Regions from separate parts of the Pseudoalteromonas sp. SG41-2 genome, predicted to be linked through region 3. Evidence: predicted binding sites of a transcription regulator. Region 3 holds the regulator's gene; each other region holds the start of a gene.

The links. The regulator MetJ, encoded in region 3, represses methionine synthesis genes. The targets are predictions, from matches to a motif close to TAGACGTCTAGACGTCTA.
Region 1: a site for MetJ is predicted at 2,197-2,214, ahead of metK (methionine adenosyltransferase). Genes of this name have one in related genera too.
Region 2: a site for MetJ is predicted at 2,215-2,232, ahead of H5186_RS21065 (methylenetetrahydrofolate reductase). Genes of this name have one in related genera too.

The regions. Positions count from the first base shown of each region.
Region 1 covers NZ_JACJFK010000052.1:212-10,080, forward strand. Annotated here, with positions in the region: gene tkt (transketolase) at 48-2,039, opposite strand; gene metK (methionine adenosyltransferase) at 2,314-3,465, shown strand; gene H5186_RS21875 (diacylglycerol kinase) at 3,651-4,058, opposite strand; gene H5186_RS21880 (hypothetical protein) at 4,115-4,486, opposite strand; gene H5186_RS21885 (START domain-containing protein) at 4,655-5,326, opposite strand; gene H5186_RS21890 (CYTH and CHAD domain-containing protein) at 5,358-6,878, opposite strand; gene H5186_RS21895 (TIGR04211 family SH3 domain-containing protein) at 7,093-7,692, shown strand; gene H5186_RS21900 (peptidoglycan-binding protein) at 7,990-8,646, shown strand; gene H5186_RS21905 (DUF2235 domain-containing protein) at 8,650-9,869, shown strand, end outside.
Region 2 covers NZ_JACJFK010000041.1:178-11,490, forward strand. Annotated here, with positions in the region: gene H5186_RS21060 (Fic family protein) at 43-732, shown strand; gene H5186_RS21065 (methylenetetrahydrofolate reductase) at 1,214-2,170, opposite strand; gene H5186_RS21070 (pitrilysin family protein) at 2,419-5,304, shown strand; gene H5186_RS21075 (helix-turn-helix domain-containing protein) at 5,469-5,789, opposite strand; gene H5186_RS21080 (hypothetical protein) at 5,792-6,184, opposite strand; gene cysE (serine O-acetyltransferase) at 6,523-7,338, shown strand; gene H5186_RS21090 (hypothetical protein) at 7,368-8,039, shown strand; gene xseA (exodeoxyribonuclease VII large subunit) at 8,046-9,380, opposite strand; gene guaB (IMP dehydrogenase) at 9,516-10,985, shown strand; gene guaA (glutamine-hydrolyzing GMP synthase) at 11,089-11,313, shown strand, end outside.
Region 3 covers NZ_JACJFK010000005.1:111,326-122,638, forward strand. Annotated here, with positions in the region: gene hslU (HslU--HslV peptidase ATPase subunit) at 1-1,021, opposite strand, end outside; gene hslV (ATP-dependent protease subunit HslV) at 1,033-1,551, opposite strand; gene H5186_RS05615 (SPOR domain-containing protein) at 1,632-2,162, opposite strand; gene priA (primosomal protein N') at 2,184-4,370, opposite strand; gene rpmE (50S ribosomal protein L31) at 4,604-4,816, shown strand; gene H5186_RS05630 (malic enzyme-like NAD(P)-binding protein) at 5,380-6,621, shown strand; gene metJ (met regulon transcriptional regulator MetJ) at 6,731-7,051, opposite strand; gene metB (cystathionine gamma-synthase) at 7,287-8,549, shown strand; gene metL (bifunctional aspartate kinase/homoserine dehydrogenase II) at 8,556-10,901, shown strand; gene H5186_RS05650 (penicillin-binding protein 1A) at 10,983-11,313, opposite strand, start outside.

The DNA of each region.
Region 1 (9,869 bases), on a different contig from region 3:
CGCGCTGTGTAACCACAGTGCGGGCTTTTAAATTTCAATCGTAAAGATTAAAACAATTCGTTAGCTTTGTTTACGATGTTTTCTACCGTGAAGCCAAAGTGCTCAAACAGCTCATTTGCAGGGGCTGACTCACCAAAGGTGGTCATACCTACTACTGCGCCGTTTAGGCCTACGTATTTATACCAGTAGTCTGCAATGCCTGCCTCTACTGCTACGCGGCGTGAAACTGCAGCTGGTAATACGCTTTCTTTGTATGCAGCATCTTGCGCATCAAATGCATCTGTTGATGGCATTGATACAACGCGTACTTTTTTACCTTGCTTACGTAGTTCTGCCGCTGAATCTTGTGCTAATTGCACCTCAGAGCCAGTTGCGATTAAGATAAGCTCAGGCTCGCCATCACAGCTCAGTACATAACCACCTTTTTTAACGTCGCTTAATTGCTGCGCTGAGCGAGTTTGCTGCTCAAGGCCTTGGCGAGTAAAGATAAGTGATGTTGGACCATCTTGGCGCTCAATCGCTTGTTGCCATGCAATCGCAGACTCAACTTGGTCACACGGGCGCCAGTTAACTAGGTTTGGCGTTAAACGCATGCTAGCAATTTGCTCTACTGGTTGGTGAGTTGGACCATCTTCACCTAAACCGATTGAATCGTGGGTGTATACAAAAATGCTTGGCACTTTCATAAGTGCAGCCATGCGTACTGCATTACGTGCATATTCCATAAACATTAGGAAAGTTGCGCCGTAAGGAATAAAACCTTTATGCAGTGCAATACCATTCATAATCGCCGACATACCAAACTCACGAACACCGTAATAGATGTAGTTACCGCTGGCATCATCGCGTGTTAAGCCTTTAGAGCCTTTCCAAATAGTCAGGTTAGAACCCGCTAAATCAGCTGAGCCGCCCATAAATTCAGGCAGTAATGGGCCAAATGCATTCAGTGCGTCTTGCGATGCCTTACGTGATGCTGGGTTTGCTGGATTTGCGTCTAGTTGCTCAATATATGCTTGTGATTTTTCAGCCCAATCTGCTGGCAACTCACTACTAGTACGGCGTTTAAATTCAGCGGCTAGTTCTGGGTGTGCAGCGGCGTACGCGGCAAATTTTTCATCCCAGTTAGCTTCAAGTTGTTTACCCTTTTCTTTGCCATCCCATTGTGCATAAATATCAGCTGGGATTTCAAATGCTTCACCAGTCCAACCAAGGAACTCGCGTGCTGCTTTGATTTCGTCTTCACCTAGTGGTGCGCCGTGACAATCATGGCTACCTGATTTATTTGGTGAACCATAACCGATAACTGTTTTACAACAAATTAGTGTTGGCTTGTCGGTGATGCTGCGTGCTTCTTCGATGGCTGCGCGGATAGCGTCTGAGTCATGGCCATCAACGTCACTTACTACATGCCAACCGTAGGCTTTAAAGCGTGCAGGTGTATCATCGCTAAACCAACCTTCAACTTCACCATCAATTGAAATACCGTTGTCATCCCAAAACGCAACAAGCTTACCTAGGCCTAATGTGCCGGCAAGTGAACATGCTTCATGAGAAATACCTTCCATTAAGCAACCATCGCCTAAGAAAGTATATGTGTGGTGATCAACAATATCGTGACCTTCGCGGTTAAATTGCGCGGCTAATGCTTTTTCAGCAATTGCCATACCTACCGCGTTAGTGATCCCTTGACCAAGTGGGCCCGTAGTAGTCTCAATACCTGGCGCATACCCATATTCTGGGTGTCCTGGTGTTTTTGAATGCATTTGACGGAAGTTTTTAATTTCCTCAATTGGTAAATCATAACCACTTAAATGCAATAGAGAATAAATAAGCATTGAACCGTGGCCATTGGAAAGTATAAATCGATCTCTATCTACCCACTCTGGATTTGTTGGGTTGTGGTTTAGATAATCGCGCCATAGTACTTCTGCGATATCAGCCATGCCCATAGGGGCTCCAGGGTGGCCTGATTTGGCCTTTTGTACTGCGTCCATTGATAAGACGCGAATAGCATTTGCAAGTTCTTTGCGAGACGGCATGGATTCTCCTACCTTTACTGTATTTGCGCTGGTTATTGTGTGTATTCATTTGAAGATCCATTCTTACTTATTGTAGGGGCTGTATGCAATTAAAAACCTGATTAAATTGGGCATTATGAATTTTTTTTAAGAACAAAAAGTTATTAGTAATTTTATTTAGACGTCTAGGCGTAAAAAAACTATGCAACTATCGTTGTTTTAGATAAAATACGCCCCTAAATTTTTTAGCGCTCTTACCGACGTTTGTGAAGCGCAATATTTGTGAGCAAAGACAATGGCAAAACATTTATTTACTTCTGAATCTGTTTCTGAAGGTCATCCGGATAAAATCGCGGACCAAATCTCTGACGCGGTACTAGATGCCATCTTAGAACAAGATTCTCATGCCCGTGTTGCGTGTGAAACTTACGTAAAGACTGGTATGGTTATGGTTGGTGGTGAAATCACTACTAGCGCATGGGTTGATATCGAAGAAATCACACGTAAAACTGTACGTGAAATTGGCTACACTCATTCTGATATGGGTTTTGATGCCGACTCGTGTGCAATTTTAAACACGATTGGTAAGCAGTCTCCTGACATCAACCAAGGTGTTGACCGTACTAGCCCAGAAGAACAAGGCGCTGGCGACCAAGGCCTAATGTTTGGTTACGCATGTAACGAAACTGAAGTATTAATGCCTGCACCAATCACTTACTCACACCGTTTAGTACAGCGTCAAGCGCAAGTACGTAAAAGCGGCGAGCTTAACTGGTTACGTCCTGATGCAAAATCACAAGTTACTTTTGCATATGAAAACGGCAAGCCAGTAGGTATTGACGCTGTGGTACTTTCTACTCAACACAGTGAAGACATTTCACAAAAAGATTTAGTAGAAGCTGTGATGGAAACAATCATCAAGCCGGTACTGCCTGCTGAGCTTATCACTAGTGCAACTAAGTTTTTCATTAACCCGACTGGCCGTTTTGTAATCGGTGGCCCAATGGGTGACTGTGGTCTTACTGGTCGTAAAATTATCGTTGATACCTATGGCGGCATGGCTCGTCACGGTGGCGGTGCATTCTCTGGTAAAGATCCATCAAAAGTTGACCGTTCAGCTGCGTACGCTGCACGTTACGTTGCTAAAAACATCGTTGCTGCGGGCCTTGCTGACAAATGTGAACTACAAGTTTCTTACGCAATCGGTGTTGCAGAGCCAACGTCAATCAGTGTTGAAACATTTGGTACCAGCAAGCTTGAAGAATCACGTTTAATTGAATTGATTCGTGAGCACTTTGACTTACGTCCATATGGCTTAATTAAAATGCTTGATCTTGAGCGCCCAATTTATCTACCAACTGCAGCTTACGGGCATTTTGGTCGTGATGAATTCCCTTGGGAACGCACAGATAAAGCAGACGCACTTCGCGCAGCAGCTGGTCTTTAATATCAGCCTTTATGTAAATGTAGAAAAAGCGCCAATTGGCGCTTTTTTTATGCCTGCTGATTATATTGCTGTAAATGCCTAGGTTATTGTCGCGAGGTAAACTCGCTGCTACCAGACGTAGGCGCGGGTTTACCCCGCGCAATTAAAGCTCGTTGCTCAAAGTCAGTGACGTTTTGCCTAACTTCTTAACCTATCAATGTAATTATCTTTTCATACCCAGCCACAGCCCATACAATAAACAACACTATCAGTGCTAATGTTACAGCCGCTGAAGCGATATCTTTCGCACGCCCTGATAGCACGTGGTATTCAACACCGACTCGATCTGTTAATGCTTCAATTGCTGAGTTTAGCAACTCAACAATCAACAATAACAAAAAGCTGATTACAAGAAGTGCCCAGTGCTGCAATGATTGTGCTAGCCAAAATGATAACGGCAATAATACTAGCCCTAGCGCAAGCTCATTACGAAAGGCCGACTCTTCCTTAAATGCGGCTTTAAAACCTTTAATTGAGCATTTAGTTGCTTTTAAAATACGCCCAATTCCTATGCCGTTGGGTTTGTTTACTAAGTTAATTTCTGGTTTAGTCATTTTATGATCTTTAGCGTGTAAGTGTTGCTTATCGGGTGATGGTTAAAACCATTACCTTAATCCATGCCTTGAGTTAATAACTGCCAAGCTGTCGCCATATACTGGGTATATGCTTGCTCTATCTGTGCATCAATTTCAACAAATTGCGATGGTGTTGTCGGTAAAAGCTGAGTTTTATCCCGCTCATTAACACTATAATACTCATAAAGCGCCGATAAATCACCACGCCAGAGCTGTTCATTGTGACGTATTGTTTGAAAACCAAATACCTCCCTATCTGGCGCAGCATTAAATAATGATTGTCCCATGCTATAAAACTGAGTATTTGTTGGCGCAATTAAATCAAATAGTGTTGGAGCGATATCCATATGGCTTGCCACTTGTTGGGCAGGCACTAAATCTGCACTAACACCTTTGCCATAAATCACTATCGGCACATGAGAATAGCGACAACAAAAAAGAGTTTATCCGTAAAGTTACGCACCATTCTTACCCAATGACCTAGGCGCATCCGTTGTAAAATACAATTTAATTAAAAATTACTAACAAGGAGTTAACCAGCCATCCAGATTGTACCGATTGTTAGAATTAACACGCTATTGTTTATTGATGTGACTACAATTACCAACTTGGCTTACTTGCTGATTGGTTTGATAGGTTTTATTGATTAGGCGTAATTTAAGGGCAAGCAAGGTATGCATTGCACTTTCTAATCCCACTTTATTGCTTAGCCAATAAGGAATTGCACCACCAGGATTAGCGTATATTTCATATGTTATGGTTAACAATGATTGCCCTTCACTGCTATGTTGGGTTAATAACCAATGTGCTTTTAGATCAGTGATACGGATCACAGCTTGGCGCTTTGCAAGCTCCCCTGTTTTTGCTGCAATCGTTAACTTCGTCTGAGTGTCGTTCAGTTGTTGGTAGCATGAGTAACTCACCATATCGCGATCAGTGAGTGGCCACGGCGAGTCAAACTCGGTATGTACAATAGTTTCTGAGGGACTTAATCGCTCCAACACTTTCACATGGGTAACATTATCAATCCATAACGGCGCGCTGTCAGTATCACTTAGCAATGTCATAAAGTCATTGGCCGTGACACCTTCAATAGTGATTTCAGCCTGCACTTCAAAAATACCATTGTCATGTTTTTTGTAGTACACACTTGCACCATCATGCTGTTTCCAGAGTTGCCAATGCTGAACATCACTGAGCGCATCGGCACTAAAGAGCAGCATTAGTAATAATACCCGCCGTACCATGTGTATTCCCTATGTACTGGCTTAAAAGCGATTACTGCCAGTAAGGTGATATTTTATATGAAGCTAAGCGGCTTTGTTCCATTGCGTCGACCAAGAATTCAGATTTTCTTTCAAGCCAACTTTGAATTTTTGCCAGCTCTTCATCATCTTGTCCTGCACATAACTGCTTTAGATACTCAAGCGTGCTGAGCTCGTACATGCCGTGTGAAATATCTAACCATGGAATACGAAACTCACTGCGTTCATCTTTTTCAAATAACGAACCTAAACAGTTACCACTGAGTAAGCTGTTTTCTAAACGCATACGTAAATCTAAGTAATCCTTAACAGTCAGTGTTTTTTGTTCTGGCAGTAACTGATGAAGGTCTTGCCAATCTTTTTCAAATAATCGATTAGCAATCTCAGCGACTGGTTTTTCAGCTGCTTGAAACTGTACTTGCCCCCAACTTTTACGCCATTGCTTATCCACCAGCCAGGTGGTTAAAGACAATAATAAGCGGTTATAGCGAGCGCTATGAAACAACCGATTAATATCATCAATACTTGGCTGTAGCTCTTTTAAGTCATTAATAACTTGCGTTAACTCAGGTGCACTGTTGATTTTTTTATAGTATGCGTGGCGCTTAGATGTGTAGGTTTTTAGTTGAATCGCGTTTTCAACCCATGCTAATTCACTTAATAGCCATTTTAGCTCGGTGCGTAATAGCTCGGTGGTGTTTTTATCAACAATATCGTCAAATAACCAAAACGTATGACGGATTAAACTAATACCATCGGTCACTCGTTTCAGAGTCTTTAAACTCGGTTTATCGAAATAACACTGTTCATGTTTTTGTACAAAACGAATACCAAAGCCAATTGCGGCTATAAGTGCTTGCTCTTGTGTTGCATATTTAGGTAACGATACAAAGCCAATTGATTTACTTGGCTTAAGTGGTTTTTCATCCGCAAGGCGATAACCACGAGCTGCTTTAGAATATAGCCCTAATCGAATATTACTTTGACTCACTAACTTATCTGCTAAAGCAAATAATTCATCGCGGCTGCCTTCAACCAGTTCAATTTCAAGCTCACAAATTGGCTCCATCAAACCCGATGCAGATACTTCACCTTTATCTAACACTACTTCAATTTTAGCGCCACTGTCGGTTTCAATAAGCCAAGTACGACGAATGAAGTTAGTACTAAAAATAGGATAAAGATTAGCGGCAATTGCACTTATTTGCATACCATGCGGCCAAATACTGGCATCAAATGCAGTTATATTTGGTCGGCTACTTTCCAGCGGTAAATTATATTCAGGTCGTTGATGCAACCCGCCCATAACTTCTCCAGCAAGCTTGATAGTTTGCTCACATTGATTATCAGCACAGCGGGTACGAAAACCGATATCGAGCGCTCTTAATTCACGGCTTGGCGTGTCAAAATAAGCATTTTGTAAACTACGCGAAGGTTTATTAGTAACCGTTTTTGCAAATTGAGTAATTAACGCGGGGATCAGTGGGATTACGGCGTCTGACACCAAAAACTTCAGTTCTATCTCAGTATCCATTAGGCTTGAGGATTACCTTTAAAATAAATAAGAGCTCAAAATAAACAAAGCTGCCCAACATTGCAAATTTTTTAGCTTATTTGAATCAGCAAACAGCAGCCATGATTACAATATCAGTCTTGCTATTAGCGCGCTAAATCCATACTATCTCAATACTTAACTATGAATAATACGATTGCTGTCCCACAGACGGTTACATTAACAGGGTAGATTGATGTTTAAACATTCTTTATTAGCTTTGCTATTCGCAGCGGCCGCATTTATGAGTCACGCAGAAGAAAGCAATTCAGCTAGCGATGCAAACACCGCTTATATAGTCGATAATCTTTATACATTTATGCACTCTGGCGCGAGTAAAAATTATCGCATTATTGGCTCTGTTGATGCTGGTACAAAGCTAACCCAGCTATCTGCTGAAGAAAATGGCTTTGTTAAAGTTATTGATGATAAAGAACGAGAAGGCTGGGTAGAAGCTAAATTTGTTTCTAAAACTCCAGGTATTCACCAACAATACCGCACACTCAGTGCTGAAATGGCATCAATGCAAGAGCAACTTCGTCAAGCACAGATTGAATTACCGCAGCTACAAGAGCAAAGCCAAACTTTAACTGACCAAAATAGTGCTCTATCAGAGCAGATTGCTAAATTAAAAAGTACCTTAGAAGCTGAACGCACTGAAAAACAACAAGCCGGTGCAAAAGAAAAACGTCAGCTACTAACTTATGGCGGAGCAATTGCCTTCATAGGTTTATTTTTAGGTATTATTTTGACTATCGTATTATCGCGCCGCAAACGTTACGACGGCTGGGCTTAAAACCTTATACCCCGTATAACAGTAATAACTTAGGTTTATCTAAATAAAAGCCGATGCATAATCGGCTTTTCATACTCAAAGAAACTCCCCCTATAATAATGTATATTTTTCAAACAACATAAAACTATGTTTTGTTCAATGTTTTCAGCATTATTCCCCATCTATATTAACCTATTTCATTTTTACCCGTTAAATATTTACTAGAATATTATTTCAGCTTTGTATAATGTAACAAAATACTTGTCCCTAAATGGTGCAGTGAGGGAACCTAATTTAGACGTATAAAAGGATTTAACGATGGCGCAACAACACACCGTCGCACAAGGCGAAACACTGCTACGCATAGCACGCCAATATGGTTATAAAACCTCAACAGCATTATATAACCATCCCAGTAATGCGGAGTTTAAAGCACTACGGCCCGATCCTAATTTAATTTTTCCGGGTGATATCATCAATATTCCACCTAAAAAAGAAAAGTTTATGCCGCTGCGCGCTAACAGTCTAAATACGTTTGTTGTACAAAACGAAAAAGAATATTTTCGCCTGCAAATAATTCATGAAGATGGTGATGACATTACCGGCAAACGTATTGTACTCAACATAGGTAGCCAAGCAATCGATACCGTTCTGCAAAGTGATGGGCTTATCGAAGTAGAGCTTAATAATAACGACGCACTTACTGGCACGGTCGATTTATATTTAAAAGCAGGCGAAACTACACCCACTAAAAGCTTTGCGGTACAAATAGGCAATCTAGATCCAATCGACACGCTTTCTGGCGTGCAGGGACGTTGTAATATGTTGGGGTTTAATTGCGGCAAGGTTGATGGCATTAATGGTGCAAAAACCAAAGCGGGTGTGAGGGAATTTCAACAAGCGCAACAACTACAGGTAGACGGCATTGCAGGGCCGGTTACTAAAAGCCGTCTTGTTTATGTTTATGGAGCCTAAGTTATGAGCCAAGCAATGCCCATGGCAGTCAATAAAGTTAACACACTGGTTATAAAAACAAATGTTGGTGCGTTACAAAAAAATATTATAGTTAAAGTGGTTGGTGATGTAGCTATAAAAGCGCAGTTGTTTAGCCAAGGTAGTACGGTTGACTTAGAGCAACAGGGCAATCAACAATACCACTTTAAAAACCTGTCACAACAAGCGCTTTATACTTTAAAAGTAATTATAGCGGGCGAGGCAGAGTTAACCCTTATTAACGAACAAAGCTTTGCAGATTATTTCGACCTGTTAAAGGTTCGGTCATTCAATATTGGTGAAAAAGGCGGGCCGCAATTACTTGAACATAAAATATTACCAAAAGGTCATATTGAAATAACCTTGCTCGCAGAGCCCCCTAGCTTTGGTGTATTTTTTGATGGCACGGGGAATAACCGCCTTAACGACATACAAGATTCAACCGACGCGAATGAACCGACTAATGTGGTTAAGTTGTTTGAGTTATATCCCTTTCAAAAATATCAATCACGCTATTATGTTGAAGGTATTGGCACTAAAGCAAATGAAAGCGATTCAACCTTAGATATGGGTTTGGCGTTTAGTTTTGATGAGCGAATTAGAGAGACTCTAGTCACAACAGTTCAATTTTTCAAAGAATACTCAAAGATGAGCATTGGATTTCTGGACGTATTTGGTTTTAGCCGTGGCGCAGCGCAAGCGCGGGCATTTGTTAATCAAGTGAATGCGATTTATAAAAATAATCCACACTATTGGGGCGGTATTAAGCCCGTTATCCGCTTTGTTGGCTTATTTGACAGTGTTGCCTCTATTGGTGGTGATGGTGACAACAACCACAGTGAGTTTTATGCCAATAATGAACTTGATTACCCCGTTAACTTACATCTAGCAAGTAGTAGTGCGGGGTTTGTAATGCATTTGGCGGCATTTGATGAAAAGCGTGATAAATTTCCACTCAGCTCATTACGTACCCGTAATAAGCAGCTCCTTAAAAACCAGCAAGAGATTGAATTACCGGGTGTGCACTCAGATATTGGCGGCGGTTATGGCCCCGTAGAAACAACCATATTATACCCGTGGCAATATATTGCTGGGCAAGCCGGAGAGCCAGAGCACGATAAAGAATTAGCGCAGCTTAAAAAGTCACTTGAGCAAAAATATTATTGGCCAACAATTAATATTGAGTTTAAAGCAAGTAGGCCAAG
Region 2 (11,313 bases), on a different contig from region 3:
ATCAATATTCGGAGTTAAGTTATCGAATTAAAATACAAGATTATGATTGGAAGTATAGTTGTCACCTCGATAGCAATCCCTCTAATTAAGTTCATTTATACGAAATACATTGAAAATAAACCATCTGTTTTCTTTGATGAGTTTGATAAAGCATTTATCGATTTAAATGATCAATTAGCAATCGCAAATATTCTAGATTCTAAAGGTAAAGTTTCAAGTAAAAAAATTTGTTATGCTCATGAAGTCATATTTCAAAAAGAGGCTTTTAAATCTGGTGTATATCGAGAGTCTGATGTTGAAATCTTGATGCCTCAGGCTCAGATTGAGAATGATTTCATAGGTACAGTTATTCCAGAAATTAGCCAAATAAGTAAGTATATAAAAGGTTCAAAGCCACTCTATAAAAAAGAAATATCAGTCGCGTTGGAGAGAACGTGTCGCATGTGGAATAGATGGGTGAAAAAGAAAAATCGACTTAGTGATAAATCAAAAATTGATTTAGCGTCTCGATTCCAAACGTACTTTATGATTATCCATCCATTTGAGGATGGTAATGGTAGATTAGGTAGGAGGTTATTGAACGAGCAATTATCTTTTCTTTTCGATGCTCACATTGACTTTAATCCTGACCAACAAGAATTTTACTCTGCCGTAAATAAAGCATCGGAGGGAGATGAAAGTGAATTAAGGAAACTGATTTCATCTGTAGTCGAGAGCAAAGAAGAAAAGTAAACATAATCGGGTAGCCGGAGGTCTCTAACCTCCAGCCCCCACACACACCATCATGCGCTTTTTATTAACAGGAAGTGCAGTGGTTGGTTCACCTTCAAGCGTCTACTTTTGCGGCTGGTGATACCAAATGCTATGGCGAGTCGGGCCTAGAATCTGTATTCCTCTAAAGCGCAGCGCCTCTCAACCTCTTTGTGAATAATTTACTAAACTTTTTTGCACAAAGAGAAGGGAATGAGAAGTAAATGAGGGAAACTTAGCGCTTAGTATTGGCATGGTTAAACCATCACTCAAAATAAATTTAAAACGAGTTATTCTACAGGCTCGTTGCTGACAGTCAGATTTGATTGAGTCCTACAGTTCAAATCTGACAGATCAAGATAGAACTTATTCAAATAAACGTGTTCAAATAAACGAAGCTAATCATTTGAACTGGCTTATTCTATGGCGCTTATCATTATTGCTCGAAGCTCGAAGCTCGAACCTAAGCAATCTGTTTTTCAGCAAGATTTAATTCCATTGTCGCTTTTAATAAGCGGTAAAGATTAATTGATGCATCAATTTCTTCTTTACGGTTGGTTAAACTTTCAATATTTAACCCCAGTGGCACGTCTAAATGCGCGCAACTTCTTAGTATTAAATCTAAGTTTTCACGGCAAATACGTACAGATTCACTCAGTGGGTTTTGCGAATCAAGCATCCGCCATTTAGTTGCATCAGGTACGGAAATTCCTAACCATTGCATAAACTCTAAGGTTTTTTCACTGCCGCAGGGCGTAAAGGTTAGAATAATACGTTTAGGTTCGATACCTTGAGCTTTACAGCTGCGCGCATAACTGGTGATCAAATCCACAGTTGCTTGCGCGTTATACACAGCTTGTGAGATAAAAAATTTACAGCCTTGCGTGGTTTTTTCAAGTAAGCGTTCATGTTCATTACGTTTACTTGCGTGGCGCTCGGCAATGGTAACGCCTCCTAAAAAGAAGTCTTGAGGCTGTTCGCTTAAGACTTTATAAGCATCAGGCAGGCTTAATTTAATATCCCCGTCAGATGATGGACTACCGACTAATACTAGGTTTTTTAAATTAAACTGGTTTTTAGTTTCGCTTAACCACTGTTTAAATTCGGCCACACCGCGCTGTGCAACACTTTTATAAGTGATCACTTCTTGATGCGATAAATTACGTAGTAAGTTACTGTATTCTCGAGGATCAACCGTTTGCTTGAACGGAAAAGGGCGAGGCATCTCAGTGCGACTACTTTCATCTTGAATGTCATAAATAATCACGCCATCGTATTCAATTTCATGCAAACGAGCTAAGAGCTTTTGGGCGATAATTTCAAGCTGCGCTTTATCAGTACCAATACGTGGTGGGGTGGTACCAATTAAGTACACACCCTGATTGGTGTCTTCAATTTTCTCTTGTAGTGATAAAGCCATAATCCTCATTCCAGCTAAGTTAGTATCTATGGCAAATAATATAGCAGCCATTTAGACGTCTAGATAGATTTTTTTTAGTGAAACTTTTTCAACGAAGATGAGTTTTATTCATGTTGCTCTGAATGAAGAGTTCTGTGTTACACAACTGTTTACATAATTTATTGCCTCAGGGGTCTTATATTGACTTGCTTTGTTGCATAATCGGATGACTAAAAACAAGAAATTTATTCAACTAACAAGGGATAGCAATGAAATTTAAATTATTAGCAACGAGCCTTGCGGTAACGCTTGCACTGGGCGGTTGTGCAAGTAACAGCGGCTCAAACATGGTCAAAGAGGTTGAGATTGAGCAGTCAACGGTTGCCAGTAGTAATGATCGGGTGTTCTCACAAGATTATTTATTAGAAGAGCTTGATAACGGTTTACGCGTTATGGTGGTGAAAACTGATTACCCTGATGTGGTATCACTACAAATTCCAGTCTCTGTCGGTTCTCGTAATGAAGTCGAAGCAGGTAAAACCGGTTTTGCACACTTTTTTGAACATATGATGTTTAAAGGCTCTGAAAAATATCCGCAAGATGTGTATTCTGATATTCTAAAAAATTCAGGGGTTGATAATCGCGCTTATACAACCAATGATTACACTAACTATCACTTAAACTTTTCAAAGCAACATCTTGATAAAGTACTTGAAATTGAAGCGGATATTTTTCAAAACCTGACTTATTCAGAAGAGCAATTTCGTACCGAAGCATTAACAGTTAAAGGCGAATACCTTAAAAATAATGCCAGCCCGGTTCGTAAGTTACTTTCTGCAGTACGTAATGAAGCATTCGAAAAACATACTTATAAACATACCACCATGGGCTTTTTTGCAGATATTGAAGCCATGCCGGATCAAATGGCATACGGTAAAGAGTTTTTTGCTAAGTTTTATAAACCTGAATATGTGTCATTAGTGATTGTAGGCGATGTTGATCCAGCTGAAACTATGGCTATGGTTAAAAAACACTGGGGCCAATGGCAAAAAGGCAATTTCGTTGCTGATATACCAACCGAACCAAAACAGCAAGCGGCGAAATATATACATGAACAAAACGAAGGCTTACCAGGGCATTGGTTATTAGTATCGTATAAAGGCACAGCCTGGCAGCCAAAGCAAAAAGACAGAGCCGCGCTTGATTTACTGTCACAGCTTTATTTTTCAACCAACTCAGAGCTTTACCAAGAGTTAGTGGTTGATAAACAAATTGCTAGCCAAATGTTTAGCTATAACCCTGATACCAAAGATCCCGGCTTATTACATGTTTTTGTGAAAGTTGAAAATGAGGCTGATTTAGCGGTTGCTCGTGATGCAATTAATAGCACCTACGCAAAAGCTCGCACTGAGTTGGTTGATAGCCAAAAGTTAGCTGATTTAAAATCCAATCTTAAATACAGCTTTATTAACGGCCTAGACTCCTCACAAGCTATAGGTTCAACTCTTGCCAGTTATATGCATTTTGAACGCGACCCAGAAGTCGTCAATCAATTATATGCAACGGCTGACAGCATCAGCGCACAAGATATTCAAGATATTGCTAATAAATACTTTGTCGATAGTAGCCGTACTACCGTGACTATGTCAGCGCTTGACAAAGTGGCAGACTTTGAGCAAGAAGTGGATTTAAATAGCCTTGTTGCTAGCAAGCACACAGTGCAACAGCGTCATTTTAAAGTGCTAGATAAAACCAATAGTTCGCCATTGATTGATATTAACTGGTTATTCCATACCGGTGCTGCGGCTGATCCTAAAGGTCAAAAAGGCGTAGCTGCACTCACTGCGGCCATGCTTGCTCAAGGTGGTTCACAGGCGAAGAGCTACAACGACATTAAACAGGCACTTTATCCATTGGCAGGTAGCTTTGGTTATCAGATAGATAAAGAAATGATTTCGCTACAAGGGCGTGTCCATAAAGATAACGCTGCACAATGGTATGCACTGGTTAGTGAGCAGTTACTAAATCCTGGCTTTAGAGAAGATGACTTTAAACGCCTTAAGAAAGAGCTCATCGACGGCATAAAATCTGGCCTAAAAGCCTCAAATGACGAAGAGCTAGGTAAAGAAGTGCTTTATCATAAGCTGTATCAAGGTCACCCATATGAGAGCTATAACTACGGTGATCTATCTGATTTAGAAGCATTAACACTTGATGACGTGAAAGCGTTTTATGCGAAAGAATTTACTCAAGCTAAACTAACTGTCGGTTTAATTGGCGCAGTACCTGAATCACTTAAAGCAACCATGTTTAGCGATTTAAGTGCTTTGCCTAAAGGTCAGCAAAGTCGTTTATCGATTCCTGATGCACCAGCGCTAAAAGGTCATCACGCTACAATTGTAGAAAAATCAGCGCAATCGACTGCGGTATCGTTTGGCTTCCCAATTGATACCATTCGTAGCGGTGAAGACTGGACGGCACTGTGGTTAGTTCGCTCATACTTTGGTGAGCACCGCAGTTCAAACTCATATCTTTATGAGCGCATTCGTCAAACCCGCGGTATGAACTACGGCGATTACGCGTATATTGAGTATTTCCCACGAGGTATGTTCCAGACTAAGCCTGATGCAAACTTAGGCCGCTCTGAGCAAATATTTCAAGTATGGCTTCGCCCGCTGCGCTCGAACAATGACGCTCATTTTGCAACGCGTACCGCTTTATTTGAACTTGATAAGCTAATCAAAAATGGCATGACAGAAAAAGACTTTGACGCAACGCGTAACTTCTTAATTAACTTTGTGCCGCAAATGGTAGCAAGCCAAAACCGTCAATTAGGGTATGCGCTAGATAGTGAGTTTTACAACACCGATACTTTCGTAAAGTATGTAACGAGCAAGCTTGAAAAACTGACAGTAGCTGATGTAAATCGTGTCATAAAAGAGAACTTACAAACGGATGATATTCAGTATGTGTTTATCACCGGCGACGGAAAAGATATGCAAAAGCGCCTAGCGTCAGAGCAAACATCCCCTATGGTATATAATGCAGAGAAACCAGCTGAATTAGTTGCTGAGGATAAAGTAATCGCTAATTACAAACTGGCAATACCAGCGAAAAATATTGAAGTACTTGCTGTAGATAAGGTGTTTGAATAACGAGCATTTAAATAACTAAGAAGCTTAATTTAGATGCCCCAAATTTGGGGCATTTTTATAACATTGCGCCAATTTTTACACCTAATCCAAAAAGTATAATTGCACTGACGATAAGCACTAAGGTGATGTGTCCTCGCGATTCCTTTGACATAGTTTAAATCTCCTTATTTCATAATTAAAAACACGGTGATCATGCCAAGCGCAAAGCTGGCAATGGACGACAGCGCTAAAATTGTTGTGATACTTTGCGTATTTAAAGTATGTGTCTGAGCAACTGAAACTGTATTTTCCTCAAGTTTTATTAACTCACCTTGACGTACTTCTAACACTGCACACAAGGCCATGGTGGTTTCTTTAGACGCTGCGCCTTCTTTTTTTACCCGTTGAATAGTTCGTAAACTTACGTCACAGGCATCTGCAAGCTGTTGTTGAGTCCAATCAAGCTTTTGCCTTAATGCTTTTATAGTTTTGGGGTTTAATTGCATGATTATTTCCCCAAAGCTAATGTTGAAATAATATACCCAACAGTAAAACCAACAACAAAACACCCAGCAATAAAAAGAGCTGATTTTTTAGGGTTACTAAATAAAGTTGTTTGCTCTAAGCTTTTAACTAACTTTTTATTTTTAAACAGTGAGCACTCAAGCCTACCAGTTAAAATATTGTGCATTTCAAACTTAACATTAAAAGTATTACCTGATAGTTCAAATTGGTGTTTACTTGTGACATTAATACTTCGCTTTTCACTAACTAGCTCATCATTAATATAGACTTCTTCCTTACCGGTGAAGTAACTGCCAAAGCAGGCTATTTGATCGTCGCCATCTTGAAAGTAAAATTTATAGCCTAGTTTCTTTGTATTGAGTATGTCATTGTTCATCATCGTATTCCTTATTAAGTTGATGATGCTAATTTAGCGTTTATTATTATTTTTTACGCCGTCAGCTTTACGCCAGTTGTTATTTTGTCATATGACAGTATAACTGTCATTGATGTTTAGTTATTGAATTTTAAAGTTTTATATTTTTTATGGCTACACGTTAATTTTATCTACTGTCGTAACTCATTATGTAAAACTATAATGAGATTATTAAAGAATGATTTTGAAATTTAGTTATATCTAATAACTAGAACAAATAACCGCAGCGTTAACACATCTGACTTGAAATCCGTTAAACTGCATAAAAGCTTATCTTCGTATTAATCTAAGGCCGTCCTATGCGTCATGAAATTTGGCAACAGCTCCGCACCGAAGCAAATGAAGTCGTTACCCGTGAACCTCTGTTAGCAAGTCATGTGTATTCATGCATTTTAAATCATGAGTGCTTAGGGTCTGCGTTGAGCTTTATTGTTGCTAATAAGCTGGCAGACGCAGTGGTATCTGCATTTACTATCCGGGAGTTATTTGATCAGGCTTTTGTTGAATGTGATCGAATGCTTACTCATGTCGCCCATGATATAAAAGCCGTTAAAGATCGTGATCCCGCTGCCGATACATATTTAACTGTGATATTAAATTTAAAAGGTTTCCATGCAATTCAAGCACATCGACTCGCCCATTGCTTATGGTTACAAAACCGTAAAGAGCTCGCTCGCTTTATTCAAAGCCGTACCTCAGAAGTATTTGGCGTTGATATCCATCCTGCTTGTAAAGTCGGCCATGGTATTATGTTTGACCATGCAACTGGTATAGTGATTGGTGAAACAGCTGTTATTGAAGATAACGTCTCTATTTTACAATCAGTTACTCTAGGTGGTACTGGTAATGAAAAAGGCGATCGTCATCCGAAAATTCGCGCCGGTGTTTTAATTGGTGCTGGGGCTAAAGTGCTCGGCAATATTGAGGTCGGCGAGGGCGCCCGAATTGGCGCAGGCTCAGTGGTACTGAGCGCCGTACCACCACACACCACGGTTGTAGGCGTACCAGCTAAAATTGTTGGTAAACCAAATTGCCCCTGTCCAGCGCAAAGCATGAATCAAAACTTTTTAGAAGTTGAAGCTGAAAACGAATCGCACACCAGCGCAATGTTATAAATCAAAATTAACCATAAATGGAATTATAAATGAGTAATAATGGTTTGTTTTCTCGTGTGCTGGCGTTTGCTGCTGGCGTGGTTTTAACTTGGGGTTACTTTCAGTTGGCCTCAAGCAAGACAACACCTGTTCATACACTGCTAACACACGAGGTTGAGCAGCAACGCGATATAATGGCGACGGACGTTGAAACAGCTGTTGCTAATCAAGCAGCAAATTTTGCACAAGCGATTGATAGCAAAAAAATGGCCATTGCACCACAACAGCAAATGGCAGAAGAGCAACCGCTTGAGCAACAAGTGCAACAGCTCAAGCGTGAGTTACTGCAACAGCAAAAATTAGTAAAAGCTTACGAACAACAATTGCAAGCACCGTCCGATTTTGAACAAGCTTTGCTAGACAAGTTTACTGAGCAAAGTCGCAATGAAGAGTGGGCTTATCGTACCGAGACTGCCATGAAAGACTTTTTACAGATTGCTGATCTTGGCATCACCCCTGAATTGGTTAGTGCGCAGTGTAAAAGTTCGGTATGTAAATTTGAACTTGCAGCGCCAAAGGATGTAGATGATTTTGATCATACCCAATGGCGCGAACTCAACGATAAGTTGGTACAACAAGACTTTTGGCAGCAATTTAAAGTCAGTACTTCAAAATCAAGCGATCGCGATTTTTCATTATTATTAAGTACTGAGTCAGAATAACGAGCCTCAGCTGACACGAGCTTGAATTACGCCATCAGCAAGCTCGGTTACAATTAAATCACCTTGAGTTACTTGCTTAATAGACTTAATCACTTGCCCTTGCTCATTTTTAGTGATGCTATAACCACGAGCGAGTACATTGAGCGGACTTACAGATTCTAATCGGCTAGCCTGCATTGCGAGGGTATTTTGGGCACTGTGTAATTGTTGCTGCATGGTTTGTGTTAAACGCCCTTGCAGTTGCTGTAATTGATGACTTGCCTGAGTAATTTTGCGATCTGGTGAGCGCTGCATTAGTCGCGGCGTTAGATTATTTAAGCGGCGCTCATATTGATAGAGCCGATGTTGTATCGCCTGCTGTAATGCTACTGTCAATTCATCTAAACGTTGCGCTTGTTGATTTAACTGATTACGCGGGTGACATAATGTTAAACGGTGCTCAAGTGCTGTTGCAACGCTTTGCTTTGCAGATAACTGATGTTTAAACGCATTGGCTAAGCGATTTAATTGTTGTTGGATTTGATTATAAAGTTCGCTGCTATTGGGGCTAACAAGCTCTGCAGCCGCGCTTGGCGTTGCGGCGCGCACATCGGCAACATAATCGCTAATGGTGGTATCAATTTCATGACCGACAGCACTGATAATTGGTAGGTTACTGGCAAAAATAGCGCGTGCCAGTAGCTCATGGTTAAAGCACCATAAATCTTCTAGTGATCCACCACCGCGGCCTAAAATAATTACATCAACTTCATTGCGGGCATTAGCAATATTGATTTTATCAATTAATTGTAGGTGCGCGTCTTTACCTTGCACCATAGCAGGGTAGATCACGACTTCAAGTTGTGGCGCTCGACGCTTAAGTACCGTTAAAATATCTTTGATAGCCGCCCCTGTGGCTGATGTAATAACACCAACACGATGCACAACCCCAGGCAATGGTTGTTTATGGGCGGAGCTAAATAAACCTTCGGCGGCTAAGCGCATTTTTAATTCATCAAACTGTTGCTTTAGTTGCCCTTCGCCAGCAGCTTCCATGTGTTCAACAATCAGCTGATAGTCACCACGCGGTTCATACAGCGATACTCGGGCTCGAACTGTCACTTGTGCGCCATTTTCAGGGCGATAGCGTTGGCCTCGATTGTTGCCTCGCCACATCGCCGCTTTTACTTGAGCGCGATCATCTTTGAGCGTGAAATACCAATGACCAGAGGCTGGTGTAATGAAATTTGATATTTCGCCGGTTAAATTTAACGATGCGAATCCTTGTTCGAGTACGGTTCTTATTTCTCTATTTAACCTAGAAACGGTATAAATCGTTTGCTGCTGGGATGTTACGGCCATAAAGCGACTCTAAAAAGCGATGATGGGGGTATTTTATCATAAATAATTGTGAAATCTTATTTACTCGTGCCCACAACGCTGATAAAATTTGGCCGCAATTCCTTAAACAAGATCCACATGTGAGAAGTTGCCAAAATGCTTAGAATTGCTAAAGAAGCTCTTACCTTTGATGACGTACTTTTAGTACCAGGTCATTCTACTGTTTTGCCACACACGGCAAACATTTCAACTCGCTTAACGCGTGGTATCAAACTTAACTTGCCGCTAGTTTCAGCATCTATGGATACTGTTACCGAAGCACGCTTAGCGATTGCGCTAGCGCAAGAGGGCGGTTTAGGTTTTATCCACAAAAACATGACAATTGAAGAACAAGCCAAAAACGTACGTAAAGTTAAAACGTATGAAGCGGGTATTGTTTCTTTCCCTGTTACTGTGACAGCGGATTTAACCATTGCAGATGCAATTGTACTTGCTGAAGAAAAAGGCTTTTCAGGTTTTCCGGTAACGGACGCTGAAAACGGCCTTGTTGGTATTGTTACCAGCCGCGATATGCGTTTCGAAACCAAGCTTGAGCAACCGGTTTCAACAGTGATGACTAAAAAAGAAAAGTTAGTCACTGTAAAAGAAGGTGCTGCGCGTGATGAAATCTTAGGATTAATGCACGAACACCGTATCGAAAAAATCCTTGTTGTTGATGATGCGTTTAAATTAAAAGGCATGATCACAGTAAAAGATTATCAAAAAGCACAAGACAAACCACATGCATGTAAAGATGAACAAGGTCGTTTACGTGTAGGTGCTGCTGTTGGTGTAGGCCCAGGTACTGATGAGCGTATTGCTGCATTAGTCGAAGCGGGCGTTGATGTATTACTAATTGATACCTCACATGGTCATTCTCAAGGTGTTATCGACCGTGTTGCACAAACTCGTCAAACTTACCCTGAACTACAAATTGTAGCAGGCAATGTGGCAACAGCTGAAGGTGCGATTGCGCTTGCCGACGCCGGTGTTGATGCAGTTAAAGTAGGAATTGGCCCAGGTTCAATCTGTACTACGCGTATTGTTACTGGTTGTGGTGTACCACAAATCACAGCTATCTCTGATGCTGTTGATGGCCTAAAAGGTCGTGACATTCCAGTGATTGCTGATGGTGGTATTCGTTTCTCAGGTGATATTGTAAAAGCACTTGTTGCTGGTGCATCATGTGTGATGGTTGGCTCAATGCTAGCGGGTACTGAAGAAGCGCCTGGTGAAGTCGAGCTTTACCAAGGCCGTTACTACAAGTCATACCGTGGTATGGGCTCGCTTGGTGCGATGAACCAAAAAGAAGGTTCATCAGATCGCTATTTCCAAAAATCAAATCAAGCAGACAAGCTTGTGCCAGAAGGTATTGAAGGTCGTGTGGCTTATAAAGGTCCAATCGCGACAATCATTCACCAACAAGTTGGCGGCCTGCGCAGCGCAATGGGTTTAACCGGTTGTGCAACGATTGAAGAATTAAACACTAAACCTCAGTTTGTACGTGTTACTTCAGCAGGTATGGGTGAGTCACATGTTCATGATGTGCAAATCACCAAAGAAGCACCTAACTACCGCTTAGGTTAATAGCTTCAAATCTATTAAAATTACTGGGCTAGCTTCGCTAGCCCTTATTTATTATAGTCATTCAGGTAACCTGAGTGCTAGTTCTTGACTAACGAGACCCTCAATGAGCAAAGACATTCACGATTCACGAATTCTTATTTTAGACTTTGGTTCGCAATACACGCAATTGATCGCCCGCCGTGTGCGAGAAATTGGTGTTTACTGTGAACTGTGGGCATGGGACGTAACGGAAGAGCAGATCCGTGAGTTCAATCCACAAGGTATCATTCTATCTGGTGGCCCTGAGTCAACAACCTTAGAAAACAGCCCGCGTGCCCCTGAGTATGTA
Region 3 (11,313 bases):
GTTTAAAGTCGTCAGCGGTTAATGCTTCAAGCTCTACACGAATAGGTAAGCGACCTTGTAGTTCTGGGATCATGTCAGATGGTTTTGCCATTTGGAATGCGCCAGAGGCAATAAACAACATATGGTCAGTTTTCACCATGCCATGCTTAGTGCTCACGGTTGAGCCCTCAATCAGTGGCAGTAAGTCACGCTGTACGCCTTCACGGCTTACATCTGGACCTGATGATTCACCGCGTTTACAGATTTTGTCTATCTCGTCGATAAACACAATACCGTTTTGTTCGGCTGCGAAGATTGCTTGCTCTTTTAGCTCTTCAGGGTTTACTAATTTAGAGGCTTCTTCTTCAACCAATAATTTAAACGCTTCTTTAATTTTAAGTTTGCGTTTAGTGCGCTTGTCACCCGCCATATTTTGGAACATGCCTTGCAGCTGGTTGGTCATTTCTTCCATACCAGGTGGTGCCATGATCTCAACATTTGGTTGTGCTTGGGCTAAATCAATATCAATTTCTTTATCGTCTAATTGACCTTCGCGTAATTTTTTACGGAAGATCTGACGCGTTGAAGATCCTTCATCGCGTTGGCTTTCACCAGACGAATCTTTAGCAGGAGTCAGTAGTGCATCTAAAATACGTTCTTCGGCAGCTTCTTCTGCGCGATGTTTGAATTTTTTAGTTTGTTGTTCACGGGTCATTTTGATTGATACATCAACCAAGTCGCGAATGATGGTTTCAACCTCTTTACCAACATAGCCCACTTCAGTGAACTTAGTCGCTTCGACTTTAATGAAAGGCGCGTTGGCAAGTTTTGCTAAACGACGGGCAATTTCAGTTTTACCAACACCGGTTGGACCGATCATCAGGATATTCTTCGGCGTTACTTCAGCGCGAAGATCTTCATCTAGTTGCATGCGGCGCCAGCGATTACGAAGGGCAATAGCCACTGCTTTTTTTGCTTTTGCTTGACCAATTATATGCAGGTCAAGTTCATGAACGATTTCTCTGGGAGTCATATCAGACATAGCAGTTCCTATTACAATTCTTCGATGGTTTGAAAGTTATTTGTGAATACACAAATATTGCCGGCAATTGTCAGGCTTTTTTCAACAATTTCGCGGGCGCTTAAATCGGTGTTTTCAAGTAGGGCAGTTGCAGCTGATTGGGCAAAGTTACCACCACTACCAATGGCAATTAAATCATTTTCAGGCTGCACAACATCACCGTTACCAGTAATTATCAGTGAGGCTGTGGAGTCGGCAACAGCAAGTAATGCTTCGAGTTTGCGCAAGGCGCGATCGCTACGCCAATCTTTAGCCATTTCAACTGCGGCTTTGGTTAGATTGCCTTGGTGCATTTCAAGCTTGCTTTCAAAACGTTCGAACAGGGTGAAGGCATCAGCAGTGCCGCCAGCAAAACCGGCGATCACTTTGCCATTATAAAGGCGTCGAACTTTGCGGGCGTTGCCCTTCATTACGGTGTTACCAAGTGAAACTTGGCCATCGCCACCAATGACGACTTTATCGCCGCGACGTACACTTACAATAGTGGTCATGTTATTCCTCATCATCGAGTCGCAGGGGCGACTCGTTAAAAGCGATTGATGATGAGTTAATATGGGTTAATGGGCTAAAATCAAGTCCAATTCCAAATTCCGCAACCAGTTATTTTGCTACGCTTTAGTTTGTTTTTATCACTTTCGGCTAAACGTTTGGTTTTATAAGGACCTAAACGCACTTTATACCAGACACCGTTAGTGCCGGTTGTTTCACGAATTTCGGCGATTAATCCGGCAAATGCAATTTTAGCTTTTAAGGTTTCTGCTTGGCCATGGGTTCTGAATGAGCCGCATTGCATTACATAAGGGCCTTTTTGTTCAAGCTCTCTTACTTCAACTTGAATTTCATGCTCTTTGATTTCTTTTATGAATTCAGGAGGGCGTGGTTTAGGCAACTCTTGTTGCACTTTTGCAGGTGTTGGGTTTGCTTGTTGTTCAACCAGCTTTGGATCTGCATTGGTTTTGACATACCATAAACCAAAACTAAAACCGCCAACAAGTAGTACGGTAACCAGTACTAATAATACGGGGAATGGTTTTTTCGGTGGCGCTGTTTTTTTACTATTACGGTTGCCCGGTTTTTTATTAATAAAATCGTGTTGTGCCATGGTGGTATTGGGCTTCTAACCTTAAATCATATCTATTGGATCTACATCTAAGCTCCATCGCACCTTTTGCGCTAATTTACTGGTACTTAAGTAGTCTACCATTTGCGCGAGATATTGGTGTAATAGAGGGCGTTCGAGCGCTTGAATATGCAATTGAAAGCGATATTTCCCCGCAATTCGCTCGAGCGGTGCAGGGATCGGACCTAGCAATTGTATACCAGTTAGACCTTGGACTGGAACTAAATCTGTTAAAAAATCGACCACTTGCTTTATGTTGTGACCTTCAGCGCGGACAATCGCCATATTAGTTATTGGTGGTAGCTGTGCGTCATCGCGCTCTTGCAGTGCAAAACGGGCGAAATCTTGATAACCATTATTGACTAAATCTTGTAATAAAGGATGTTCGGGAAAGTGAGTTTGCAATAATACATGACCTGGTTCGCCACTGCGCCCAGCACGGCCAGCCACCTGAGTAACCAATTGTGCTAAATGCTCTGTGGCGCGAAAGTCGCACGAGTACAAGCCGCCGTCGACATCAAGGATCAATACTAAGCTCACATCAGCAAAGTGATGACCTTTGGCAAGCATTTGGGTGCCAACTAAAATCCTTGCACCGCCTTGGTTTATATCGTCTAGGGCTTTTTCTAAACTGCCTTTACGACGCGTTGAGTCGCGATCAATCCGGCTAATCGGGGTATCAGGAAACTCGGTTGTTAAAAACTCTTCTATTTGTTCGGTGCCTTTGCCGTTAGGAAATATTTGTGTACTACCACAGTCTGGACACTGATGCGGCACGCGTTCTTGCTCACCGCAGTGATGGCAAATCATCTGGCCGATGGCCTTGTGAAAAGTCGCACTGGTGCTGCAACGTGTGCACTCACTTAACCAACCACATTCATGGCAAATCAGGGTAGGCGAAAAACCGCGACGGTTTAGAAATACCATCACTTGTTTGCCTCGTTTTAAATGCTGACGCATAGTGGCAAGACTGGCATGGGCTATACCAGCTTGATCCGGCTGGCCTTTCATATCAATCAGCTGAAATTTATTGTCGGTACTGGTTTGCGCACGTTGCGTTAGGCTCAGCAGTTGGTATTTATTATGAATTGCCTTATGCAAGGTTTCGAGCGCCGGGGTTGCTGAGCCTAAGATCAGCGGTATTTTATGTTGAAAAGCGCGGTATGCGGCTAAATCACGGGCATGGTAACGTAAGGTATCTTGTTGTTTAAATGAACCGTCATGTTCTTCATCAACAATGATCATACCAAGCTTTAAAAATGGTAAAAAGATACTCGAACGTGTACCAATCACAATTGCGCAACTGGCTTTTTCACAAAAGCGCCAAGTTTGTAAGCGTTCGTTATCGGTCAGTGCTGAATGCCACAGCATAATCGGCGTATCAGGAAAGCGACGACGAAATCGATTAACCGTTTGTGGCGTAAGGCCAATTTCAGGCACTAGTACGAGTGCTTGTTCACCGCGTTTTAAAACCTCTTCAAGGCATTGTAAGTAAACCTCGGTTTTACCACTGCCAGTAACACCTTCTAGTAAAAAGCTATTGAAACCGACCGCTTGATTAATGGTGGTACAGGCTACTGCTTGCTCTTTATTTAGAGTCGGCTTAGTGCCTACGGTGGGAAGTTGTTGTTGCCATTGGTTGTCGTGTTCAATCGTTTGGCTGATCAGCTCTTTGTTAAGTAAGCTGTCGATAGTTTTTTTACTAAACCCCAGCGCTTTTAATTCTGTAAGTGATGATTTACCCGAATCTGCCAGTTGTTTGAGTAAGCTTAGTTGGCTCTTTGCTTTTAAAGACGGTAATTTAGCGCCTTTTGCAGTTAGTGCCACCATACTAATACTGCTTTTATCTGGGCACAGTCCTTGACGCAGCGCGCCAGGCAGGGCGATATGAATTGTTTCACCTAGTGGGTAGCAATAATAGCGCGCAGTAAAACGCAATAATTCGATATGTCGCTCTGATAAAACAGCTTCATCATCAATCACTTCAAGCACTGCTTTAAGTTTATTAACCGGCACATCGGTGTTGGTTTTTAGCGCCAGTACGACCGCAACTTTGCGCTGATTACCAAATGGCACCCATACCCGCGCACCGACTTTAGGCATCACCGATAAACCATCTAGTTGCTCTGGAATGCGATAATCAAAGGTGCGATGCAACGGTACTTTTATAGCAACTTCAACAAAACTCATAACAACCCAAACAAGAACGAATAAGGGAGTTAATGTACTAAAATTATGGCTGAAAACCTACCTGCAAATACCTTCTTTAAAACTTTTGTTCATTTTATTAGCAAAAACGACATTTAAAGCTTGTAGCAAGTGGGGTTGTTGCTTAGAATACGCGTCCTAAATAATTTGTTTTAACGACGTATGGTGCCAGACTCCGGGTTTGGAGAGCGATGCGGCCTTAACTAGAGGTTTCTATGAAAGAAGGTATTCACCCTAAGTACGAAGTAATTTCAGCATCATGTTCATGTGGAAATAAATTCGAAACTCGTTCTACTCTGTGTAAAGACATTCACTTAGACGTATGTTCTGCGTGTCACCCGTTTTACACTGGTAAGCAAAAAGTTTTAGACACAGGTGGCCGTGTTGATCGCTTTAACAAGCGTTTCGGTTCACTTAGCAGCAAGTAATTCTTGTTGTTTTGTCGGAAAAAGCACCTTAGGGTGCTTTTTTTATGCCTGCTATTTATTAAAAACACCGCCTTTTAGTCTTTATTTCTTGCTCTAGTGCTCCAGCTTTACGCATTCATTATGTTGTGACTATTTCCCACTTTTATATCCAGTATAGCGAGTAAATAACAGACAAATAGTGATTTGTTGACTATATTGTCATTCTCGTTAAAGCGATAAATTAAACGTTTTTGTCGGTAAAGTTAGGTCTTTTGCGGTTAAATGTTGTTAACGTCTTACTTTGATGGTTTTTAGTCATAGGTCATTATTTTTGCTTTAAAGCGTTGCATAATGAGCATTTTAAGATGGGTTTTTTGATGCTTTGTGGCGTTTTTATAGCCGAAAATTGAAGCTTTTTTGCAAAAAATGCTGACAAAACGCATAAAATTAACGGATATAGCATATAACAGGATAGACCTGATATTGCTTGAATTTAATTATAATATAGGTATCGTTCCCTATAAGATATAAGAACTGCTTACTCTCACTTTCAACTTAACTTACTTGCAGGATAAAATCGCGTTATGTCAGACTTTCGTGAACAAGCTTTACATTACCATTCGCACCCCGTTCCAGGAAAAATTAGCGTTGAGCTTACAAAGCCAGCTGAAACCGTACAGGATCTTGCACTCGCATACAGCCCCGGTGTTGCAGAACCGGTACGTGAAATAGCTGCTGATCCCGCTAATGCCTACAAATACACCGGTAAAGGCAATATGGTTGCGGTTATTACTAACGGCACCGCTATTTTAGGTTTAGGTAACTTAGGTCCATTGGCTTCAAAACCGGTTATGGAAGGTAAAGCGTTATTATTTAAACGCTTTGCGGGTCTAGATTCGATAGATATTGAGGTGAAACACAATACCACCGAAGATTTCATCAATACAGTTGCTAACATCGCTGATACGTTTGGCGGTATTAACTTAGAAGACATTAAAGCGCCAGAGTGTTTTGAAATAGAAAAAGCATTGATCGAGCGTTGTAGCATTCCAGTGTTCCACGACGATCAACACGGTACCGCGATTGTAACGGCTGCTGGTATGATCAACGCACTTGAAGTACAAGGCAAAGAAATCGAAGATGCGATTATCGTTTGTTTAGGAGCCGGTGCCGCAGCGGTTGCGTGTATGGAGCTACTGATCAAGTGTGGTGCATTGCGTGAACATATTTACATGTTAGATCGTAAAGGCGTTATTCATACTCGTCGTGATGATTTAAACGAGTACAAACAGTTATTCGCTAACAATACAGATAAGCGCACACTGCAAGATGTTATTGCTGATGCCGATGTATTTGTTGGTGTATCTGGCCCGAATTTACTTTCTCCTGACGATCTTAAGTTAATGGCTGATCGACCTGTAGTGTTTGCCTGTTCAAACCCAGATCCAGAAATCTCACCAGTGCTTGCTCATGGTGCTCGCGATGATTTAATCATGGCAACGGGTCGTTCAGATTATCCAAACCAAGTTAACAACGTGCTGTGTTTCCCATTTATTTTCCGTGGTGCGCTAGATGTGCGTGCAAGCAAAATTAATGATGAAATGAAAATTGCTGCGGTTGACGCTATTCGTAGCATTGCTAAAGAACCAGTACCAGCGGAAGTATTAAAAGCGGCGGGTGTTGAGACACTTGAATTTGGTGCGCAGTATATTATTCCAAAACCGATGGATCCGCGTCTATTACCGCGCATTGCCAAAGCAGTAGCGCAAGCGGCAATTGATTCTGGTGTTGCACAAATTGATATGCCGGAAAACTACATGGAGTAGCTGCTTCGCTGCAATTGGTAATGGCACAATAATAAAAACCTCAGCAACTTACGTTACTGAGGTTTTTTTGTAGCCAATTCCTGAAGCAGGAATATATACAAATGATAACTTAATCTTCGTTGAGTACAGGTACTTCGAGACCCATTTCAAGCATGATTTTTTTCACTTCTTCAGGCACTTTCTCTGGATTATCTTTACGTAAATCTTCATCGTTTGGCAGTGGTTGGCCAGTAAATGCGTGTAAAAATGCTTCACAAAGTAATTCGCTATTTGTTGCATGGCGAAGATTATTAATTTGACGACGAGTGCGCTCATCAGTCAAAACTTTTAATACATTTAGCGGGATCGAAACGGTGATCTTTTTAACTTGTTCTGATTTTTTCCCGTGTTCTGCGTATGGGTGAATATATTCACCATTCCATTTAGCCATAGGATGTATCGTTGCCTCAGGTTGTTAATTGTTTGCGCGACCTTTTGCAGCGCAAAGATGGCGAAATTCTATCGTGTTAAAAAAGATAGTCAAATACTTGTTTTTTAGCCATCTAGAGGCTTAAATGTTTTTACTTCTAATCTTGCGGCTAAAACCGCATAAATGCTTTGACTTATTAAATTTGATCCTCTAACCTTTTAGACGTCTAAACATCCATTTAATTGTAGGTGACGGTATGAGTCAAAAGAATAAAGCAACCATTGCAGTACGCAATGGTATTGATGCAGATAAACATCACGGCGCGGTTGTGCCTCCCATTCATTTATCGACCACCTACTCATTTGCTGATTTTGATAAAAAGCGCCAATATGATTATGGCCGTAGCGGCAACCCAAACCGTGATTTACTCGCTGAAACGCTCGCTAAGCTTGAAGGTGGCGCTAAGGGGATTATCACTGCAACGGGCATGGCTGCGGTGCATTTAGCTACTCAGCTGCTAAACAGTGACGATACCTTAGTGATCCCACATGATTGCTATGGCGGTAGTTACCGCTTATTCACCTCACTTGAAAAGCGTGGCTTATTAAAGTTAGTGGTTTTAGATTTAACTAAATCTGAAAATCATCAAAAAATTCTTGAGATAAAACCAAAGCTAATTTGGATTGAAACACCGAGTAATCCTATCTTACGGTTAACCGATATTAAAGCGATCACCACGATTGCTAAGCAGTGCGGTGCGTTGGTTGGTGCCGATAACACATTTTTATCACCTGCTTTGCAAAACCCAATTGAGTTTGGTGTTGATATTGTGGTGCATTCGACCACTAAATATATTAACGGTCACTCAGATGTTGTTGGTGGTGCGGTGATCGCCGCTACCCAAGAGTTGGGTGATGAGCTTGCTTGGTGGGCTAATAACATTGGCATTACCGGTGCCCCGTTTGATAGCTACTTAACGTTACGTGGTTTACGTACTTTGAATGTTCGTTTACGTCAGCATCAAGAAAATGCCTTTATTATTGCCCAATATCTAGAAAACTCCCCTTATGTAAGCCAAGTATATTACCCTGGATTAGTATCTCATCCACAGCATGAACTCGCTAAACAGCAGCAACGTGGTTTTGGTGGCATGGTAAGCTTTGATATCAAAGGTGATATTAATGATGCTGCAGAATTTTTGACCAGCTTAGAAGAATTTAGCTTAGCTGAGTCATTAGGTGGGGTTGAGAGTTTGATTTGTCACCCTGCAACTATGACCCACGCAGGTATGGAGGCAACTGCTCGTCTTGCTGCGGGAGTAGGTGATACCCTGATCCGTATTTCGGTGGGCATTGAAGATGTAAAAGATTTAATCGCTGACTTAGATCGTGTATTCAATAAAGTGAAACCAGGTCAAGCTCAGCACGGCGCAAAAGTAATCGCTTCCTCTGTTCAACAACAAGATGATGAGCAATCAAACTCATTTAAACTGACTCCTGCACATACGGCTTTGTGGTAATAAAAAATGGTAAATATAGTTCATAAATTTGGTGGTTCTAGCCTTAGTTCTGCAGAGCGTTATCAGGCCGTAGCAAATATTATTCTAGCCCATACGGAAGCCGGTGATTGTGTGGTGGTATCCGCAGCCGGTAAAACTACCAATACGTTAGTTACGTTATGGCATAGTTACCAGCAAGGTGATCAACAGGCAGTGAGTGATATTTTATTGCAGCTTGATAATCATCAACGTACTTTGATCGAGCAGTTATTGAGTCCAGCAGCGCGACATACGGCATTAAACGTATTAGAACAAGAGCTAGCCTTAATTGCACAGCAAACTCAACAGCAAAGCTTACAGGAAGCCGCATTGCTTGCTCACGGTGAAGTTTGGTCGGCACGATTATTGGCTAGCTATTTAAAACAGTTAAATGTTGCAGCTCAAGATGTTGATGCTCGTCAATTGTTTACCCTTAATGATGGGCAATTATTACATCAAAAAAATCAACAAGCCTGTGCCGAGTTAATTTCAGCCAATTGCATTAATATTGTTACCGGTTTTATAGCCGCTGATTGCCAAGCAAATACCGTTACTTTGGGGCGCAATGGCAGTGATTACAGCGCGACTTTGTTAAGCAGTTATTGTCATGCTAGTCAGGTATCAATTTGGACTGATACCCAAGGGGTGTTTAGTACCGACCCTCGTAAAGTAAAAAAAGCGATTAAGTATTCTAAAGTATGTCGTGGCCAAGCAAACTTACTGGCGCGTTTGGGCAACCCAGTGTTACATGCTAAAACTCTCTCGCCATTAAAAAATACTGATATCAAATTAGTCGTTCGCAGTAGTTACGACAGCGAAGCTAGCGCGACAGAAATTGTCAAAGAAGGTTACAGCAAAGCTAAGCGTTTTATCACTACCTTAGAAAATATTGATTTACTGCGCATTGATCAGCTGCGTGGCGGTGAAATTGGCGAATTAAGTCAGCTTATTCAACACAGCTTGCATCATTTTATTAAAAACGGCGATACCTACTTACTAGTGCCTGCAGCAGCGACTCATCAGGTGGTGAGTCATTTGCAAGGGCGCGCTAATATTATTGAGTCGAACTTACATGGTTGCGCTGTTGTGGCGCCACGAAATGATGTAGCGCAATTATTTGAACAAGCAACGCAAGTGCTTAGTGAGCAAAGTTTAGTGCCGCGCTTTAGCCATCAAGACGCAGACTACATATTACTACTAACGGATCAATCTATTGATAGTGATGTATTGACCTTATTGCATGATAAGCTGATTAACAAAGGCCAAGAGCTTGCCATTATTGTTGCTGGCCTTGGTAATGTTGGTGAAGTATTTATTGAGCAACTAAGTCAGCAGCTTAATCGTTTGCAGCAACACTTCAGCGTTAAGCTGGTTGGTTTATTACGCTCGCGCTCTATGTTGTTCAGCCCAAGTGGTATCGTGCTTGAGCAATGGCAGTCACAGTGGCAAAACGAAGCAATAGATTACCAAGAAGCTGATTTACTGACACGTATCAGCGAACTCGATTACGAACACAAAGTGCTGATTGATATTACTGCTAGTGAAGCGTTTAGTAAGCTTTACCCGGCGTTTGTAAATTTAGATTGTCACCTGATCAGTGCTAATAAATATGCGGGCACTGCAAATAATGACTGGTATCAAAATTTACGCCGTAATTTAGCTGAACGTAACTTATTATGGCGTTATAACACCAGTGTTGGTGCGGGTTTACCAATTAATTTTGCGTTAGCTGATTTACAAAACAGTGGCGACAGTATTACCCATATTGAAGGCGTGTTCTCAGGCACTTTATCGTGGTTGTGTAGCAGTTATGATGGCAGTGTGGCGTTTTCCGATTTAGTGTTGCAAGCGCAGCAAATGGGTTACACCGAGCCTGATCCACGGGAAGATTTATCAGGGCGTGATATGCAGCGTAAGCTATTAATTTTAGCTCGTGAATTAGGGCTCACCTTAGAGCTTGATGAGATTGGCTTAACACCGTTGATGCCAGAGCAACTAGCGCAAGGTGATTGGCAGTCTTTTTTAGCTAATAAGCAGTTGCTTGATGACTTTATTGCTGAAAAAGCACAGTTAGCTGGCAAAGAAAACAAAGTACTGCGTTATACCGGTGCGTTAACAATTGCTGATGGCAAAGTAACCGCTAAAGTCGGTTTGGCTTATGCAACACAGGGTGATGCCTTAGCTAACTTAACTCCAGGTGATAATATCTTTGTTATCAACAGTCAGTGGTATAGCGATAATGCGTTGGTGATCCAAGGTCCTGGTGCAGGCAAAGAAGTTACCGCAGCAGGCGTGCATTCTGATTTATATTGGTTAATACAAAACTTAAAATGAGCTCTGAGTTTGTAAAATAAAAAAAGCGCCGATTGGCGCTTTTTTTATGTAGCAGCGATTTTATATCGCGATAGAGTAATATTAAAACAGCTCTTCTTCTGTTTTAGTCTCTTCTTCAAACACGTTTTCTACATGCTGCATCACATACTTAGTGGGCGAGGTGCCTTTTTCAAAGTATTCAAAGCGACTAGTGTAATCGTTCTTTTGACTCAAGAGTCCCGTTGCTAGATCGATTCGTACCGACACTAATCCTTCAGGTGGCTCGATTGGTGCTTCTGGCTTATCTTTGAGTGCTACTCGCATAAAGTCAATCCATGCTGGTTGAGCTGTTTTAGCACCAGATTCTGCACCAGAGATCTGGGTATTATCCATGTTGTTATTATACGTCGAGCGACCAAGCGGGTTACCTGGA